Regions from separate parts of the Oleiphilus sp. HI0043 genome, predicted to be linked through region 1. Evidence: predicted binding sites of a transcription regulator. Region 1 holds the regulator's gene; the other holds the start of a gene.
The links. Region 1 encodes FliA, which starts transcription of late flagellar genes. Its sites were predicted from a motif close to CTAAAGTTNNNNNNNNNNCNGCCGATA; they were not measured.

Region 1 (9,811 bases):
CTATTAACCCGGGTCAGGTCTTTGGGAAAATTGACGGGGTTGAGGGTAGAGACCCTGCTTTTGGGCTTGATGCAATCTGGGTTGAGAGTTCTCAAAAGGATCATGCGCAAACGCTAGGTTATACCGTTGTCGATGCGAGTACTGTGGTGGCGACACACTTGAATCAAGTGCTTCAGAAGCATGCTAGTGAGTTATTGGGGCATGAGGAGGTACAGCAATGGTTGGATCAGTTGGCGAAGGTGTCACCTAAGCTATCAGAAGAGCTGGTTCCAAATACATTAACAGTCAGTCTGTTATTAAAAGTTCTTCAGAGTCTATTGATCGAGGACGTACCTATTAGAGATATGCGTTCGATCGCTGAAGCGCTGGTTAATGTAACTCCAAAGTCAGCTGATTCCACCCTGCTAACAGAAGCATGTCGACAGGGTATGAAAAGATTGATTGTCCAAAATATTTGTGGAAATGATGATGAAATCCCCGTTATTACCTTAGAGCCCGACTTGGAACAGTTATTGCTAAAGTCTGTGCAGCAGTCACAAAAAACTGGCGCGGGTGATGATATGGGAATGATACTTGAGCCCCGAATAGTTGAAACACTTCAGCGATCGCTCGGTGAAGCAGCTCAACGCCAGGAAATGCTCGGAAAGCCTGCAATCCTTTTGGTATCAGGGCCTTTGAGACCAGTGCTTGCTAAGTTTGTAAGGTTTGGGAGTGACCCGATTAATGTCCTTTCTTACCAGGAAGTGCCAAACAATAAACAAATAACAATCGTCGCGAACGTAGGTCAATAAATTGACGTCGTGTCGGTAGAACTCGCTCCAAGGTTCAATTGAAGTGATGAGTAGTAAACATAATCAGGTGATTCCTTATGGAAGTTAGACGCTTTTTTTCAGCGACCATGCAAGAAGTTTTAAAAATGGTTCGAGAAGAACTTGGCCCCGATGCGGTTATCTTATCCAACTCAAAAGTTGACGGTGGTGTCGAAATTGTTGCTGCGCTCGACTATGAGGAAGATGTCTCACCTGAAACCATCGAAAGTCAATTGATAGAGCGTGGCGAGCCTAGCCCTTCCCAACTTGCTCGTATGCATGCAGAAAAACACCTGAAACTGCAAAAAGAGCTAGATAGTGCGCGTAGAAAGATAGAAGAGGTTAAGGCTAAGCGTAAAGAGCGGCCTGATGCTCTTGCGCAAGAGAACGATTCAGAGGCAGTGTCTGAACCAGAGGCAAGCTCTTCGGCAATGGAGCGCAAGGCTGCGTCACATGATGCTAAACAAAATGGTACTCCGTGGGGCGAATTATCGGATATGCGTGCAGAGATATTAGAGATTAAAAAACTAATGTCCGGGCAGGCTTACAAGCAAGTGCAGAATGAAAAAGAACGTGAGCAATCGGCTACGCTCAGCAAAATCGAACGTAAACTCGAATCCCTTTGTATTGCCGGGGATCTTAAAAAACGGCTAATGGCAATGGTTGATTTAGGTATGGACTACAGTCAGGCATGGTCTCGTGTTTCACAGGGTGTTTCAGCTTTAATATCGGCTCCTGAAGATGACCTGATCGAGCAGGGTGGCGTCATTGCATTGGTTGGGCCTACAGGTAGTGGTAAGACCATGACAATAGGTAAAATGGCTGCTCAGTTTGTTATTCGACATGGTGCTGATGATATAGCCTTGGTGACAACTGACAGATACCGCATAGCTGCGCACGAGCAACTAAAGGTGTTTGGCAGAATACTCAATGTGCCTGTCCATGTTGTTGATGAGCGTCATAGTCTGGATACCATACTTGATGGCTTGCGTCACAAAAAACTTGTCTTGGTTGATACTGCTGGCCTAATGCATACCGACGCGTGCTGGTCTGAGCAGCTGCAGGAATTAAAGCTGTCGGGTCATGATATTCAGTCACACCTTGTTGTATCGTCTGTAGGGCAGTATCAGGTGATGTGTTCAAATTACCATCACTACAAAATGGTAGGCTTGTCAGGCGCCATTATTACTAAGGTTGATGAAGCTGTTAGCCTGGGTGAGGTGATGAGCTTTCTTATCGATACGCGTCTCAAAGCCAGTTATTTTACTGACGGTCAGCGAGTTCCTGAGGATATTCATGTGTTTAGGCAAAAAGAAATCCTCTCGAGAGCTGAATCTTTATTGAATAGTTCGGAGCGATGGGTAACAATCAGCGCCCAAGAGCATGAAGGTGGTTTAGATCAAATATTCTCTCATTCTGCGTAAACTTAATCATATCTGCTAAACTCTTATTAGCGTTGATTAAAATATAGAGCTGAATGTAGCAAGATTATGCAGCATACACTGAAAATACGGTCAATGTTTCAGTATCACGAAGATCTCAATATGGTTGAATAAACTGAAGTGCGAAAAATAATTAGATGTATAAAAGGGGATTTTCACCAGTATGGCGAATTCTAATCCGGTTCAGGTAATCGCGGTAACTGGCGGTAAAGGTGGTGTGGGCAAAAGTAATGTGTCTATTAACCTTTCGATTATGCTCGCTGAGATGGGGCGTCGTGTCGTACTTTTAGATGCCGATTTAGGTTTGGCTAATGTTGATGTTTTGTTAGGTATCACCTCTAAAAGCAATATAGCGGATGTGATAAGTGGCGAATGTTCTCTGCGTGACGTTTTGGTTGATGGGCCCAAAGGAATAAAAGTAGTACCAGCTTCATCTGGTACGCAAAAAATGGTTTCTTTGAATCCAATGGAACATGCCGGTTTAATTAATGCCTTTAGTGAAATTTCTGAAGATCTCGATGTCCTGATTATTGATACCGCAGCAGGTATATCCGATGGTGTTGTTTCGTTTCTTAGGGCTGCGCAAGAAGTTATTGTTGTCGTATGTGATGAGCCTACATCGATTACCGATTCATATGCGCTAATTAAATTGTTAAATCGCGATTACGATATGTACCGTTTTCGTGTACTGGCGAATATGGTTAAAACGCAGGAAGAGGGGCGCCACCTCTATTCCAAGCTTGCTCACGTTACTGAGAGATTTCTCGATGTTGCTCTGCAGTATGTTGGGTCAATCCCTTTCGATGAGTCGGTGAAAAAAGCAGTGCAGCGTCAACGGGCTGTTTCTGATGTGTATCCTCGTGCAAAAGCATCGTTGGCATATAAGACGCTTGCCCAAAAAGCGGATAGCTGGCCACTGCCTTCTTCTCCAAAAGGTCATTTGGAGTTCTTTGTTGAGCGCCTGGTTCAGGCTACCTCAAACTAGAACGTGTTTAGTTCCGGTGTCATAGGCTGATGTATACAGACGCTCAAGTAAAACGTGCCGATGATTTGATTCGGTCTCATGCGCCTTTAGTCAAAAAAATTGCGCATCATTTGATATCTCGTCTACCGTCTAGCGTTCAGGTCGATGATTTAATTCAGGCTGGTATGATCGGGTTATTAGAGGCTTCCAGGAAGTATGAAGCTTCTAAAGGTGCGTCCTTTGAAACTTATGCGGGCATTAGAATTCGTGGTTCGATGATGGATGAGGTGCGCCGGGGAGACTGGGTGCCAAGGTCTGTTCATCGGAATGCAAGAAAGATAAGTGAAGCGATCAAGGCTATTGAAGATAGAGAGGGTCGTGATGCGCAGGATGACGAGGTTGCCTCAGAGTTAGGTATGACGCTTGAGGAATACTTTGCTTGCTTGAAAGACAGCGCTAGTGGCAAGTTATTTAGCTTTGAAGAGCTAAGTGAGTCAGGTGACGTTTCTAGTGAAGAGTATTTGTCCGAGAATGACACGCCCGCGACGGATGTTCAGAATGATGCCTTTCGTCGAGCTTTGGCCAAAGAGATTGATGTTCTCCCTGAGCGTGAAAAAATGGTTTTGTCTTTATATTATGAAGAAGAGTTGAATCTTAAAGAAATTGGTTTGGTGCTCTCTGTTAGTGAGTCTCGAGTAAGTCAAATACATTCTCAAGCAGCGATGCGTTTGAAAGCTAGAATGAGTGATTGGCGTACCTGATTGCAGTTTGTCTTAGCCTGATCGAACTATTTGCTTAGACCTCTTTTCTCAAAGTTTGTCCCCCATGTAAGGGGAAAATAAAGCGAATAAAATTAATAAATTGGCTTGATTTTATATAGTTGTTAAGAAATGTGCCGATAAGTGAAACAAATATCAAAAAAAACTGGCTAGCCTAAGAACACCGACTAGACTTGTTTTTAGGTATTAAAATGTAATTTCGGGTATCGACATGAGTGGAGGTCGACTTGAATAAAGATATGAAAATTCTCGTAGTAGATGATTTTTCTACAATGAGACGAATTATTAAGAACCTATTGCGTGACCTAGGGTTTACTAATACTGATGAAGCTGACGATGGTAGTACTGCCTTACCAATGCTTCAAACAGGTAAGTATGACTTTCTGGTGACTGACTGGAATATGCCTGGGATGACTGGTATTGAGTTGCTTCAGCATGTTCGTTCTGACGATAACCTCAAAAGTCTTCCTGTGCTAATGGTAACGGCTGAGGCTAAACGAGATCAGATAGTTGCTGCCGCGCAAGCAGGTGTGAACGGTTATGTCGTTAAGCCATTTACCGCAGCTGTTTTAAAAGAGAAGATTGAGAAAATCTTCGAACGTATCGATTCCTAAGGCTGAGCGATTCATGACTGACGCAAAGCTAATAAATAGCGAACCTCTAAGCGGTTTTGAGCAGACTTTGAAGGCTCAGGCTAATGAGTTGAAGGAGCGAATTGACAAAGGAGACTTGTCGGGGGCGTTAGGTATTATTTCTGAGTTAAATGAGACTCGGGATAAAACTCTGTACCAAGAAGTCGGTCGCTTAACTCGGTCGCTACACGAGTCAATTCGGAACTTTCACATCGATGCTTCCAGTGAGACGGCTAAAGATGACCTGTCTACTATAGAGGATGCGTCCGACCGACTCGCGTATGTGGTTGATATGACCAATAAGGCTGCAAACAAGACCTTGGATCTTGTCGAAGAAACCATGCCTTATGCTTCAGGAATCAGCCAGGAAGCGAAAAAACTCAAGATGGATTGGTCTCGCTTACAGCGTAAGGAAATGAAACCTGATGAGTTTAGAACGCTGACAGCCACAATGGGAACTTTCCTTGGAAAGTTGTGTGAGGATTCAGATAAAGTAAATGATAATCTCACGCAAATACTGTTAGCGCAGTCTTTCCAAGACTTAACTGGTCAAGTGATTCAACGAGTCACCGGATTGGTTAAAGATGTTGAAGAGAATCTTGTTAATTTGGTCAGAATGGCCGGTAAGGTTGACCAGATTACAGGAACAGTCCACGAAGTAGAAAAACAAGAAACAGGCATTGAGGGTGAAGGTCCACAACTCCATGCAGAGCAACGCGAAGACGTTGTTTCTGGCCAGGATGATGTGGATGATTTGCTGTCCAGTCTAGGATTTTAAAGGGGCGTAGAAGATGGGGTTTGAAGCGGATGATGAGATACTTCAGGACTTTCTTGTAGAGTCTGGAGAGATACTCGAGCTTCTTTCAGAGCAACTGGTTGATCTAGAGCAAAATCCAGACGATAAAGATTTGCTAAACGCAATTTTTAGAGGGTTTCACACTGTAAAGGGTGGAGCAGGCTTTTTACAGTTGGATGCACTGGTCAAGTGTTGTCATATTGCAGAAAACGTGTTCGATATTCTGCGAAATGGTAAGCGAAGTCTTGATGCTGACTTAATGGATGTCGTTTTACGTGCGTTAGACTCTGTAAACGAAATGTTCAGTGAAGTCAGAGATGGCCAAGATCCAACCCCAGCTGACCCACAGCTTTTAAGTGAGTTAGAACGTTTTGCGAAACCTGCTGATGCTGCGCCTGCTGCTGAACCTGCAGCTGTTGAACCAACACCGGAGCCGGTTGCTGCAGAAGCCTCTGCTGAAGAGGCTGATATTACTGATGATGAGTTTGAACAGCTCTTGGATGCATTAGATGATGATGCGGGTAAAGGGAGTGCACCAGCGGCATCCGAACAAGAATCTGACGAAATTACCGATGACGAATTCGAAAACTTGTTAGATGAGCTACACGGTTCCGGTGCTCCTGTTGGTGTCAGCGAAAGTGCTGGTGCCTCAGCTTCACCAGACAGCTCCTCGGCGGATTTGTTTTTTGAAGAACCGGCTGCGGGTGGCGACACGAACAGCTCGCCAGAGTCGGGTGATATAAGCGAAGAAGAATTTGAAAAACTATTGGATGACTTGCATGGTGAAGGTCAGTTCAATAGCGAAGGTATTGCTGCAGGTGATGCCACGTCTGAAGCGTCAGCTACTCCTGCTGGCGGTGATGGAGAGTTGATTACCGATAATGAGTTCGAAAAGCTACTGGATGAACTTCATGGAGCAGGCGGGTCGCCAACGACCAAGGCTGCTGCCAGTTCTGCGCCGGCTCCAGAGCCCACACCAAAGCCAGCGCCTGCACCGGCCCCAGCCTCAGCAGCTGCAGCTAAGCCAAAGCCGGCTGCAAAACCAGCTGCTAAAGCGGCATCGAAGAAGAATGAAACCATAGCGACAGAAACAACAGTTCGTGTTGATACAAAGCGCCTAGACGATATCATGAATATGGTGGGTGAATTGGTGCTTGTGCGTAACCGACTAAAACGTCTTGGCGATGCAAGCAGTGACGAGTCCATGCAGAAGGCTGTGTCCAACTTAGATGTCGTGACAGGTGATCTTCAGTCAGCGGTTATGCAAACTCGAATGCAGCCGATTAAGAAGGTCTTTGGACGTTTTCCCAGGGTTGTGCGAGATTTGGCTCGGAACCTTAAGAAAGAGGTTAACCTGGTTCTGGTTGGTGAAGATACTGACCTTGATAAGAACCTTGTTGAAGCGCTATCTGACCCCTTGGTTCACCTTGTACGAAACGCTGTAGACCACGGCATTGAAATGCCTGATGACCGTGTGACGAAAGGTAAGGAACGTATAGGGCAGGTGGTTCTGTCAGCACAGCAGGAAGGTGATCATATCATGCTAGCCATTGAAGATGATGGCGCAGGTATGGATGCTGAGGTTCTACGTCAAAAAGCTGTTGAAAAAGGCATTTACGACCAAGACGCTGCTGATCGCTTAAGCGATAGCGAATGTTATAACCTTATTTTTGCACCTGGCTTTTCGACTAAGCAGGAAATATCCGATATTTCCGGCCGTGGTGTGGGAATGGATGTTGTTAAGACAAAAATTACCCAGTTAAACGGTACGGTAAATATTGATTCTGAGTTAGGTAAAGGCTCGCGACTTTCAATTAAAGTACCCTTAACTTTGGCGATCATGCCTACCTTGATGGTTAAGCTTGGAAATCAGTCCTTTGCTTTTCCTCTGGTTAGTGTGGTTGAAATTTTCCACCTTGATTTGACCAAGACAAATGTTGTTGATGGACAGGAGTGTGTTGTTGTTCGTGATAATGTTTATCCCTTGTTTTACATCAAACGCTGGTTAGTGAATTCATACACTGAAGATACTGATTCTGCTCATGTGGTGATTGTCGCTGTGGGTAGTAAGCGCGTAGGCTTTATTGTGGATCAGTTGGTTGGCCAAGAAGAAGTCGTGATTAAACCACTTGGTGACATGCTACATGGCACAGCAGGCATGGCCGGCGCAACGATTACGGGTGATGGTCGTATCGCCTTGATACTAGATATTCCAAGTCTATTAGACCGCTACGCATAGGCTAAAAATCAGGATGCGCTGTCGCTATAGTACACGCTGCAATCTTTATCGCTACGGGGGCGCTTGTTAGATTCGATGAGTGTCACTGTATTAGTTGTAGATGATTCTGGCTTTTTTCGGAAACGGGTTTGTGAAATTCTAAGCTTGGTTTCTGAAATCAAGATCGTTGGTACTGCGTCAAACGGGCGTGAAGCAATTGAGCTCGTAAAGAAATTGTCCCCTGATGTGGTCACCATGGATTACGAGATGCCTGTTATGGATGGCGTTACAGCTATTCGCCATATCATGCAAGAATGTCCTACATCTATTCTAATGTTCTCATCTCTTACCTACGAAGGTGCTCGTGTAACGCTAGATGCGCTAGAAGCTGGAGCGGTCGATTTTTTACCAAAGAATTTTGAAGATATCGCTCGCGATGCAGGGAAAATGCAAGAGGTTCTGAAGAAAAGAATCCTGGCTATTGCAAAAAAGAGTGGAACTTCTCAAAGTGGCTCGGTTAGCAGCGCTAGCTCACTAAACCCCGAGGCTTCATCCAGTATACAAGCAAGTGAGAGTTCAAGTGTTTTAAAGCGTAGAGCAGTGAGCGGACGCCCAAGCACTACAAATAAAAGTGTGCCGTCACGCCCGGAAGTACAGAGTACTAATCGTGGTCAACGCGCCACGCACAGAGCCAAGAAGTTATCTCACCCGGTAGACCTTCTAGTCATCGGCGCTTCAACGGGTGGGCCGGTTGCCTTACAAAAAGTACTGTCAAAGCTACCGGCTAATCTGCCGGTTCCTGTACTGATTGTTCAGCACATGCCTGAGACCTTTACCCCTGCATTTGCAGAGCGCCTAAACAATTTATGTCAACTTACCGTTAAGCATGGAGTAGATGGGCAAACATTGCAGGCAGGAACAGCAATTTTAGCACCTGGAGCTAAGCAAATGATTGTCTCGGGTAAAGGTCGGTCTATCTCAATTTTGGAAGGTGATGCTAGGTTGACCTACAAACCTTCCGTCGACGTGACTTTCGGTTCAGCTTCGAAAGCGTTCCCCGGAAGAGTTTTGGGAATTGTTCTGACTGGTATGGGGGCCGATGGTAGAGAAGGTTGCCGCTTGCTTAAACAGTCTGGCTCCACGGTTTATACTCAGAACGAAAAAAGCTGCGTAATTTATGGAATGCCGATGGCAGTTGACAAGGCTGGTTACTCTGACGGCTCTTTTGATATTGACGCCATAGCAGATCACGTGATTGAAGGAGTGATGTAATGGATTTGCTGAGTATCTTAGGTGTTATCCTTGGCTTTGGTGCCATTTTAGGTGGTAACTACCTAGAGGGTGGCCATATTGATTCATTATTTAATGGCCCCGCTGCCTTAATAGTTATAGGCGGTACGTTTGCTGCGATATTGTTACAAACTCCTTTTCAGACATTAAAGCGAGGCATTGTCATGTTGCGCTGGGTGTTTATACCGCCTTATGTGTCGATTGATGACGGGATTGAAAAGGTTATTTCCTGGAGTATGCGAGCAAGAAAAGAGGGCTTGCTTGGGCTAGAGTCTTCAGTCGAGAAAGAAGATGAGCCTTTTGCTGGTAAAGGTCTTCAGCTGCTCGTTGATGGTGCTGAGCCTGAAGTGATTAGAAATGTACTTGAGTTGGATCTTATTTCTAAAGAGCGTCATGACCTTAGTTCAGCAAAGATCTATGACGGGATGGGGGGGTATTCTCCTACCATTGGTATCATTGGCGCAGTAATGGGTCTGATACATGTTATGAGTAACCTTGCTGACCCATCCTCTCTTGGCGCTGGTATCGCGACTGCCTTTGTAGCGACAATTTATGGCGTTGCATTTGCCAACCTGCTGTTTTTCCCAGTCGGTAGTAAGCTAAAGTCTGTGATTCAACGGCAATCCCAGTATAGAGAAATGCTTATCGAAGGCTTGGTGGCAATCTCAGAGGGAGAGAACCCTCGTTCAATCGAGCTAAAGCTACGCGGCTTTATCACTTAACTATCACTTGAGCTAAGCTATGCGCAGGCAATTAGAAGAAGAGCATGATAATCATGAGCGTTGGTTAGTATCATACGCTGACTTTATCACTTTGCTGTTTGCTTTCTTCGTTGTGATGTATTCAATTTCTTCGGTAAATGAAGGTAAATATAAAGTCCT
Region 2 (9,811 bases), on a different contig from region 1:
CACTGCTATAACAACTTTGGCACCGAACTGGCCAGCTTCAAGCGTTTCACCAATACCACAGTCCATTAATAAATGTTTAATTCCCGCTACCAAGTGATAAAGAAGCGCAGAAACCAAGCCCCACATAATCAAAGTAACAAAAGCACCGTCCAGACACTCTTTAGCGGCGTTAAAACCGTCTTCGCTCGAGAGCGAAAGTTCAAGGACATACATAAGAATTGCCACACCAACGAACAAGGCCACACCGGTAACACGGTGCACAATTGACGTTAGCGCAGGCAGAGGAAAACTAAATTGAGTTAGATCGAGATTTACAGGTCGTTTATCTTTCACAGCACATATACTCTCTCAAGTTGGCATGAGCTAATTTAAACAAAGGAAGGCGTCTCTAAAGATTCGCCAACCCTTGCAACCTTTTTATAATAAGATGTTTCAACGCTATTCAGCCTTGCCGCCCGAAAATCTACAATAAAGATTATCCGAAACAAAACGTGAAATAGGCCACCACCTAATTTTGCTGACGGATTATAGGGATTAAGGCCGCGAAATACAAACCACGAACAAAAATAACGGCATTATTTGGCCATTATAAATTTTCTTGTATTTGACAATAATATTTCAGCAACATAGTAGCCCCGCCTTAGGCAGCTCTGGCACCATATCAAGCTTTTTTTCTTAGTTTTCATACCCACTTTGCACCAAATTAGCTTTTATTAGATATTTCCGCGCCACAGCCGTGCAAATTTCACCCACCCAAAAAGCCGAAACTTTCTTTGATTTTTTTTTCATCTACATTGGCACATTACAGAGACGTGACTATAGTCATTCTATTTGGCATAATGCGCAAACTTTTAAGTCGCCAACTGGCCGCAAGCTTTTTACCTATTAAGCAGCAGCTACGCTTGGCTTACTCTATCTCAGCAACAGGAGAGCACCATGACTGATAAAAAAGCTCAGTTATCGGTTGATGGGAAAACCATCGATTTACCAATTTATTCTGGCTCTGTCGGCCCAGATGTAATAGATGTACGAGGCCTAGTATCAGAAGGTGTCTTTACTTATGACCCTGGATTCGTGTCCACTGCGGCATGCGAATCTAAAATCACCTACATTGATGGCGGCAAAGGTGTACTTCTTCACAGAGGCTACCCAATAGAACAGCTAGCTGAAAATTCAGACTACCTTGAACTATGCCACCTACTTTTGCACGGAGAACTTCCGACAGCAGAAGAAAACGAACATTTCAGAAAAACTGTTCGCAACCACACAATGGTTCACGATCAAGTTAACCAATTCTTTAAGGGCTTCCGAAGAGACGCTCACCCGATGGCGATCATGTGCGGCGTCGTTGGTGCTCTTTCAGCGTTCTACCACGATACGATGGACATCTCTGACGAAGAACACCGTGAAATAGCAGGCTTCCGCCTTGTAGCTAAAATGCCGACTATTGCAGCGATGTGCTACAAGTACTCAATCGGCCAGCCTTTCATGTATCCAAACAATGACTTGGATTATGCAGAAAACTTCCTGCACATGATGTTCAGCACGCCAGCTGGCGATGTTAAGTTTGACCCAGCCATCTCAAAGGCAATGGATAAGATCTTCATGCTTCATGCTGACCATGAGCAGAATGCATCAACATCAACTGTCCGCCTAGCTGGCTCAACTGGCGCCAACCCATTTGCTTGTATCGCTTCTGGCATCGCTGCACTTTGGGGCCCTGCTCACGGCGGCGCAAACGAAGCTGTACTAACAATGCTTAACGAAATCGGTGACGTATCTCGGATCGATGAATACGTAGCCAAAGCGAAAGACAAGAACGACCCATTCCGTCTGATGGGCTTCGGTCACCGCGTATACAAAAACTTCGACCCTCGCGCCAAAGTTATGCGCGAAACATGCGAAGAAGTTCTTGGTGCACTAGGCCTTGAGAATGATCCTCTATTGAAGATCGCGCGTCGCCTTGAGCAGATAGCACTAGAAGATGAGTACTTTGTTGCAAGAAAGCTATATCCAAACGTAGACTTCTACTCGGGTATCATTTTGAAAGCTATCGGTATTCCTGAGTCAATGTTTACCGTTATCTTCGCAATGTCTCGAACTATTGGTTGGTTCTCACACTGGAACGAAATGGTTAGTGAAAACTACCGCATTGGTCGTCCACGCCAGCTTTATACTGGTCACGACAAGCGCGACTACCCTGCCTAAGCGCAAAGCTAAGGTATAAAAAAACCCGCTCTTGCGGGTTTTTTTATACCTAAATCAGTTTTAATTCTGCACCAATCATTTCCCGAGTACGCCTCGCCAAGCCCTTACGACATAAGGATGCTGAGTCCATAGGTTCCAGATAACGGACATGAGCATACACCTTTTCAACCCTTAGAATACGCTCAAGCGTATCAATAAACGAGTCATCATCTATAAACGCTGGCTCAGGCAAGAGCCGACCAAATTCATCCGTATACTTTAGTGCAACTGGCTGAACAGGCACACCCACTCTAACTGCTGCCTCATAAAACATCGGGAAAAACGGCAACACCTCTGCACCTACCGAGGTCGTTGATTCAGGAAACAGGTGCACTGAACCACCTTGCCTTAAACGCTCTTCAAGGTAAGGAATTGAGCGATACGCTTCAAATTTATTGGTTCTATTAATATAAATAGACCCCATTCTTTTGGTAAAGGTCCCCAGCAAAGGCCACTCTTCCAAATCATGCCGCGCAATAAAACCTACAGGCCTGAGATGATTAAAAACAATCGTATCGAGCCATGAAATATGATTTGATACAAACAAACCGCTTGCTTCCATGGGGGAGCCTTCGACAACGACCTCCGTATTCATTGAACGAACCAGATCCTCAACCCACAAGGTAAACAGAGCGTAATCATTAAGCTCGTTTTGGTCAATTTTAGACACTTGCGGGAATTGATAACAAGCACCAATAAAAGCACTACCCGAGAGTAAATTCGCGAGCAGACGAGAGAAGCGCAACCCTTGGCGCGCCCTATTCTTCACAACACTAAACACAACCTTACTTCTGCGCCTCCGCTACACTCTCACTTCTAGTAAAGACCCAATCAGTGCCACTGGACTCACTCTCTGAGTATTGATAACCCGCGTAGTCAAAACCCTTTAGATCTTCAACGCTTTGAATATTATTATCAGCAGCATACCTGACCATTAAGCCTCGTGCTTTTTTGGCATAAAAACTAATGATCTTGTATGTGCCTTTCTTCTCATCCTTGAATATAGGGGTAATCACCTTTGCCTTAAGCGACTTAGGCTTGATTGATTTAAAATACTCGTTGGATGCTAGGTTAACGAGAACCTCGTCACTCCCCTCTAACTCCCGGTTAAGTGACTCTGTCAGCATCTCTCCCCAAAACTCGTAAAGATTCTTTCCGCGTGTATTTTCAAGCCTGGTTCCCATTTCCAAACGATATGGCTGCATCAAATCCAAGGGGCGCAAAATACCATACAAACCCGAGAGTATTCTTAACTTTCCCTGAAGATATTCGACACTAGCACTATCCATAGACTCGACTGCTAACCCCGTATATACATCCCCCTTAAAGGCATAGACAGCTTGCTTTGCATTCTGGGCCGTGAACGGAACAGTCCAATCTTTCATTCGCTGCACATTTAAATCTGCAATCTTTTCACTGACACTCATTAGCTTCATTAGCGCAGCGGAATCTACTTTATTTAAAGCGTCAACCAGATGCTTTGATTCATCTAGAAAATCAGGCACAGAAAACTCATCACTAAAACTCGCTGACTCGAAATCCAGCGTTTTTGCAGGAGACACAACAATAATCATACTAATTCACATCTAATTCATTAAATTGACTAAACCGAAACCCTATTTAAGGCAGCGGCACATAAACTCATAAAGTGATTGAACATCAAAAGGCCATTCAAGCTCCAGGGATTTATCATGGGATAGCAAAACAGGTATCCTGGCGCCATAGCGATCAATTAAGGCATCATCGTCTGCAATATCGACCGACTCCAGTTTAAAAAAAAGCGGCTTTCCATCCGAATCAAAGGACGATGCTGCAAAGTTTTCAGCCATTTGCACATGCAAGGCCTGAGCTACCGCAAGCGCCTCATCACACAAGTGACAACCAAGTGTCGAATACAAATAAAAGACTGGGCAGGTGTTCAATTTGAAACTCTTTTTAAATATTTTCAATAATTTAAGCAATCTATTTAAAGTATTTTATACTATACTTTTGCTTTACATCTTATTAAGAAAGAATATCTACATCTAACTGAAGGCCTGAATATACTTATGTGGTTTAAAAATATCCTGTTTTATCGCTTTACTAAACCTTTCGAACTATCAAGCGAAGAATTAGAAAGTAAACTTGCTGACTCACCATTTAAACCCTGCGGCGCGAACGACATATACCAACTAGGTTGGTCCAGCCCTTTGCAAAAGCATTCCGAGCAACTGGTACACGTTAACCAGAATTACTGGATGATCTGCCTTCAAAAGCAAGAGCGTATTCTACCTAGCTCTGTGGTCAATGAGCAATTACAAGAGAAAGTAAATGAGATCGAGGAACAACAGCACCGCAAAGTTACACGCAAAGAAAAAACTGAGCTAAAGGAAGAAATCACTAACCTCTTACTACCTAAGTCTTTCACCAAGACATCGCGCTATTTCGCCTACCTTTGCCCTTCGAAAGGCTACCTTGTGATTAACACTTCATCAGCCAAATTGGCAGATGAACTGACCAGCTATTTACGCAAAACAATTGGTTCACTTCCTATTCGCCTACCAGCAGTTAACCAGGCCCCAAGCTCGATCATGACACACTGGGTCACCGAGCCAAGCAGCCTACCAAGCTTTATGACTGTAGGCTTAGAATGCGAACTTACATCACAAGGTGAAGAGAAAGGATCTATTAAGTATAAAGGCTTGGAACTCGATCAAGAACAGATCGACCAACAAATCAAATCAGGAATGGAAGTCACCAAACTTGCTGTCGAGTGGCGCGAGTCACTAACACTATTATTAGGCTCTGATTTAAGTGTGAAGCGCATCAAGTTTGGCGATATGCTACAAGATCAACTTGACGACATGAACGCCGAAGATGCCGCCAGCATGTTTGACGCTGGCTTCACCATTATGACGGCAGAGTTCGACAAACTAATTCCAGAGATCCTGGAAGCATTCGGCGGTGAAGATACCAGCGCAGTGATCGAAGAATCGAACTAACTGTCGGCAACGCTGAGCACATTGGAATAGCGGCAATCAATAGCCGCTATTCAATCTCTTATACAAAAGCAATAAACAAAAAAGCACTCTAAACTTGCGAACAAGCCTCTAGAGAATACCCTTTTCAATAACTTCCTGACGAATACCAGACCAGGCACCTTGAATCTTCTTCAAGTGAGAAAGCACCTCTTCCAACATTTCTAGATCGTTTTTGACATTAGCTTCAAACAGTCGATGCTCACAGTAGACATAAAGATCAAATAAATTTTGTGCGACCTCCTGCCCCTTATCTAAATCTAGAAAGCTACGCAAACCCGATATAATCTCTATCGACTTGTTAATCAAACGATTCTTGCCTTCAAAGTCACTCGCAGCAATGCGCGCCTTAGCCATATTAATGCGCTCAACAGCACCATCAAATAAAAGCTGAATTAATTGGTGACGGTCTACATCGACAACACTTGTCTGCGCATTAACCGACTGATACTGATGTAATGCATTCATATTATTCTCCTGCAATCACTAAGGTACTATTTCCTTAGCTACTTCTTTTATTATTAATAACAAACTTTATTTGTCTGAACCTGTTCCTGCTAGCGCATCTAACTGCGCCTTTATAAAATCCATCGTACTATTTAATTTCGAAACTGCGATATCCGCTGCCGTAAATTCACGCGCCAAGCGACTTGTTAAAGACTCAATTCTCTCATCAAGCTTTAAACGCTCCTCATTAATCATTGCTAACGACTTACTTAATGTATCGTTCTTTGTTGTCAAAGAACCATCAATTGATACAATCTGAGTAATTAGATCAACTAACTGCTCACCGACACCTTCAATATAGGTTACCGAACCTCTAGAACCGGTTGCTGTACCTTCAACTGTAACCCGAATGCCTTCAGAATCATCACCCGTCGCAGCACTTAGCGTTTGACCCGAGCCTATCGCTGCCACACCATTAATCGTACCCTCAACATCAACCCCATCGGTACCAGCAGCCACACTCAAACCCAGTTGAGCTAAAGTATTTGTATCAACAGCTGAAACTTCAACCTTTGAACTCGATCCATAGACATTAGAGTTAATCACTAACTGGTTTGAAGCATCTAAACTTACAGTCACAGACTTACCTGCAGCATTCAGCGCCGAGTCAGCATTAATCTTTGACTGTAATTCTGCAGCCAGCTGCGTCTGCGTATAGCTCGCTGCATCGAGTGTAATACCACCACTTTCAACGCCATCTATCTTGATAGTAAGCTCATCATTGTTTGCATCGATCGTTGTACTCGCACCTAGACTAACCCCGCCAACTAACTCACCACGCGTTGCAGCCGTTGTCACCTCAATGTCATATGTGCCAGGCTTAGTATTAATACCTGCCGTTTCAAAACTTACTTGAGCATCACTTGTTCGACCCTGCTCACTAAATAAAGCCGAAACATCACTAGGGTCTGAAGCCAACTTATCAGCCAAGTCACTTTCATTCAGCTCTAACAAGCCAGTCTGGTAATTAGTAGAAATTCCGATATCTGCCAAACTTCTAACATTGGCATTTTCCAGGCCAGCAACGGTAGTACCTAACACGCTGCGCACCTGATTCATTAAACTTCGAGTCGTTGAGTCACCCAATAATATGCCAGCTTCAACACCGCTACTCGGGTCAAACTCGGTATTTTCGTTAATCAGAGTCTGCAAGGCATTAAACTTTTCAACAAACTCAGACACTTTCTCTATCACTGCAGAGTGATCATCTGCTATGACCAGACTCGCTGGTGCACCATCATTTGTACCATTTAATGACAACTTTAAACCCGGGATAGCGTCATCAATCTCGTTGCTAGAGCGAGTAATTGACACACCATTAAGTTTAAATGCTGCATCTGCAGCAGGCTGGCTTTGAATCAGATTGGTGGCACCTGCGGTATAAGCAAGACGTGACAAGCCATTTGCATCGGTATTACTTGCATCACCCGTGTCAGTAACGCTTATATCGATAGTTTTATCAAGACCCGTTTCGTCGGCGTTAAAGACTAGCTTATAGCCCGTACCGGTATATAAGACTGATGCAGTCAACCCCACATCCTCTTCAGCATTAATTGCTGCAGCAATACCATCGAGCGTATTGTTTGAGTTATCAATCGTTACGTTGGTAGTTTTGCCATCCACCACGATAGAAAGCGCACCCTCACCTAAAGCAGTGGTATCTGAATCACTAAATTCTGTCGTTGTTAATGTTTGAGATACAGCTAAAGCGGAGACTTCTAAAGTATGAACACCCGCACTCGCTTCACTTGTATTAACCGTAGCGGAAAATGCTGAGCTTCCAGAAGAAACAGTTTTCGATTCAAATAACTGGGGATTTGATAATGTACGAGCAGGTAGACGAAGATCAGTAACTGCTGATTTAATCTGCCCAAAGATAGATAACTCAGCATTAATTTCAGCTTCTTGACTATCTAGGCGAGCCTCAACCGGAGCGCGCTCTGCATTAGCGAGATTATCAATTAGCTCACTGGTGAGAACACCCGAACCAATTCCAACCGAAGATACACTTGCCATACTTATCGCCTCGAATACCACAGGATTAAATAAGCGTTAAAGCCACAATGACTTTGACTCACTCTAACCCAGCGAAAACTTTGTCTATTGAGTCAACACTACAATAACTCTATATAGCGCTCTTGTAGAATATATCGGCAAGAAGGGGCAAAAGTTTACCCCCTAAATTGTAACGAACTGTGAAAAGCTTGCCACTTGCACGAGCACCACCCTTCACAGTTTACAAAAAATATTACACTTTAGCCTTAAAAAGACTCAATGGCTCATTCTGCTGCAAGTCTTGAGCCAACTTCAGTGCGACATCGTCAGGAATTTGTCTAATCACCTCAGATGTATCCTTATCAACGACCGTAATAATCGTCTTACCGGATGTATCATCAAGATTAAACTGAAGATTTCGCTCTACAGATTGAACGTAGTCATTAAGCTGAGTCACTGCCTGACCCACACTCTCAGTTGCTGAAGATTGATCAAGCTCAGAAACTTCCTCAACTGACTTATCGACTGCGTCTTTCTTAGGCGAATCGCCAGCCTCACGTGTTTTCTGAGACGACGATGCTGCCGCTAGCCGTAAAGACTGCTCCACACCTTGTAATTTTACGTCGCTCATATAAGCACCTCATTTAACTTATAACCAAACAAGCCGACTTTGATTTTCATCAAAGCCGGCATCATATCAACTAAGCACTAAACCCTTACTGAAGAAGAGATAGAACTTGCTGAGGTCTAGCATTTGCTTGTGACAATACTGAAATACCTGCCTGCTGTAGAACCTGAGACTTAGACAATGCCGCAGTTTCTGCCGCGAAGTCCGCATCACGAATTCGAGAGTTTGCAGCTGACAAGTTTTCACTACTGACAGAGTTGTTTGAAATAGTAGACTCAAAACGGTTTTGAATCGCACCCAGTTTCGCTTGCTCACTTGCTACCTGGTTAATAGCGTTATCGATCGCAGTAATTGCTTCTTCAGCACCCTCTAGGGTACTAATATCGACATCTTTCAGTAGTGTACCCGACTCTGATCCACCAAAGCTACCAACTGCATTAAAACCAGCCCGCTCATTATTGCCCGTTAGCGTACCCACTGAGAACTCACCAGCCGCCTCAAGCGTAACGCCAGCAACATAGTTTTCATCAGTCGTAAAACCCGAGTCACCAGCCGTAGCCACAGTCAATTCAATATTACGACCATCTTCAGCAACCAAAGTGTATTGATTATTATCCAATGCTTCTGCTGTTACACCCGTCAAACCAGACTTAGCGTTAATAGCATCAATAGTTGTTGTTAGGTTAGTGGCAAGATCAGCCCCCATTGCACCCGTGATTTGCGTCCCGTTTATAGAGATATCAAAGTCGGTTCCAGTCACAGTTACATCACCAGAGTAAACTCTGTTTTCATTAACCGTAGCCGATACACCAGATTGGTCTGAAACCCTATTAATCGCAGCAGCTAGCGCAATACCGCTTGAACTTGATAGCGTAGAAGATGCAGTATCATCACCTGCTTTTGTCGCACCAACTGATACATTATTAAGCGTTAAGTCACCAGCCTGTAGCGCAGCTCTAGTACCATCATTACCATTATCACCAACTAGTGCAGCCTTGTTGCCACTATATGTACCTTTTTCAAAACCGAAGTTATCAATATTCTGAGTATTTGAACCAACATTAATATCAGAACCGTCATCACTAGTTAGCGTTACATCACCAATAAATGTGACAGCGGTACCATCAGTACCATCATCAACTAAACCGAAGTCTTCCGCACCACCAGTTGTTGTATCAACAGTGATATTACGACCATCTTCAGAAGTCAAATCAACACGAAAACCTGTGCTTGTCTCGACAACCGATGCCGTCACACCCGTTAAGTCACTCTTTGTATTAATTGTATCTGCAACTGCTGTTAGCGCAGTCTCTGCTTCAACTTCTGCAAGCTGAAGCTCTATATCAACACCGTTAATTGCGACTGTTTCAGCATCAACACCTGTACCGATAACACCCGCAGCTATAGTTGTACCTTC

Region 2: a site for FliA is predicted at 7,920-7,946, ahead of fliD (flagellar filament capping protein FliD). Genes of this name have one in related genera too.

What each region holds. Positions count from the first base shown of each region.
Region 1 is NZ_LWEY01001622.1:50,969-60,779, reverse strand. Features, by position in the region: gene flhA (flagellar biosynthesis protein FlhA) at 1-791, shown strand, start outside; gene flhF (flagellar biosynthesis protein FlhF) at 869-2,233, shown strand; gene A3729_RS24675 (MinD/ParA family protein) at 2,415-3,236, shown strand; gene A3729_RS24670 (RNA polymerase sigma factor FliA) at 3,266-3,976, shown strand; gene cheY (chemotaxis response regulator CheY) at 4,222-4,608, shown strand; gene A3729_RS24660 (protein phosphatase CheZ) at 4,622-5,404, shown strand; gene A3729_RS24655 (chemotaxis protein CheA) at 5,418-7,661, shown strand; gene A3729_RS24650 (chemotaxis response regulator protein-glutamate methylesterase) at 7,737-8,912, shown strand; gene A3729_RS24645 (flagellar motor protein) at 8,912-9,652, shown strand; gene motD (flagellar motor protein MotD) at 9,672-9,811, shown strand, end outside.
Region 2 is NZ_LWEY01001256.1:23,177-32,987, forward strand. Features, by position in the region: gene sdhC (succinate dehydrogenase, cytochrome b556 subunit) at 1-333, opposite strand, end outside; gene gltA (citrate synthase) at 937-2,208, shown strand; gene A3729_RS15725 (1-acyl-sn-glycerol-3-phosphate acyltransferase) at 2,258-3,016, opposite strand; gene yaaA (peroxide stress protein YaaA) at 3,033-3,821, opposite strand; gene A3729_RS15735 (glutaredoxin family protein) at 3,864-4,169, opposite strand; gene rdgC (recombination-associated protein RdgC) at 4,296-5,228, shown strand; gene fliS (flagellar export chaperone FliS) at 5,337-5,732, opposite strand; gene fliD (flagellar filament capping protein FliD) at 5,799-7,787, opposite strand; gene A3729_RS15755 (flagellar protein FlaG) at 8,020-8,397, opposite strand; gene A3729_RS34365 (flagellin) at 8,483-9,811, opposite strand, start outside.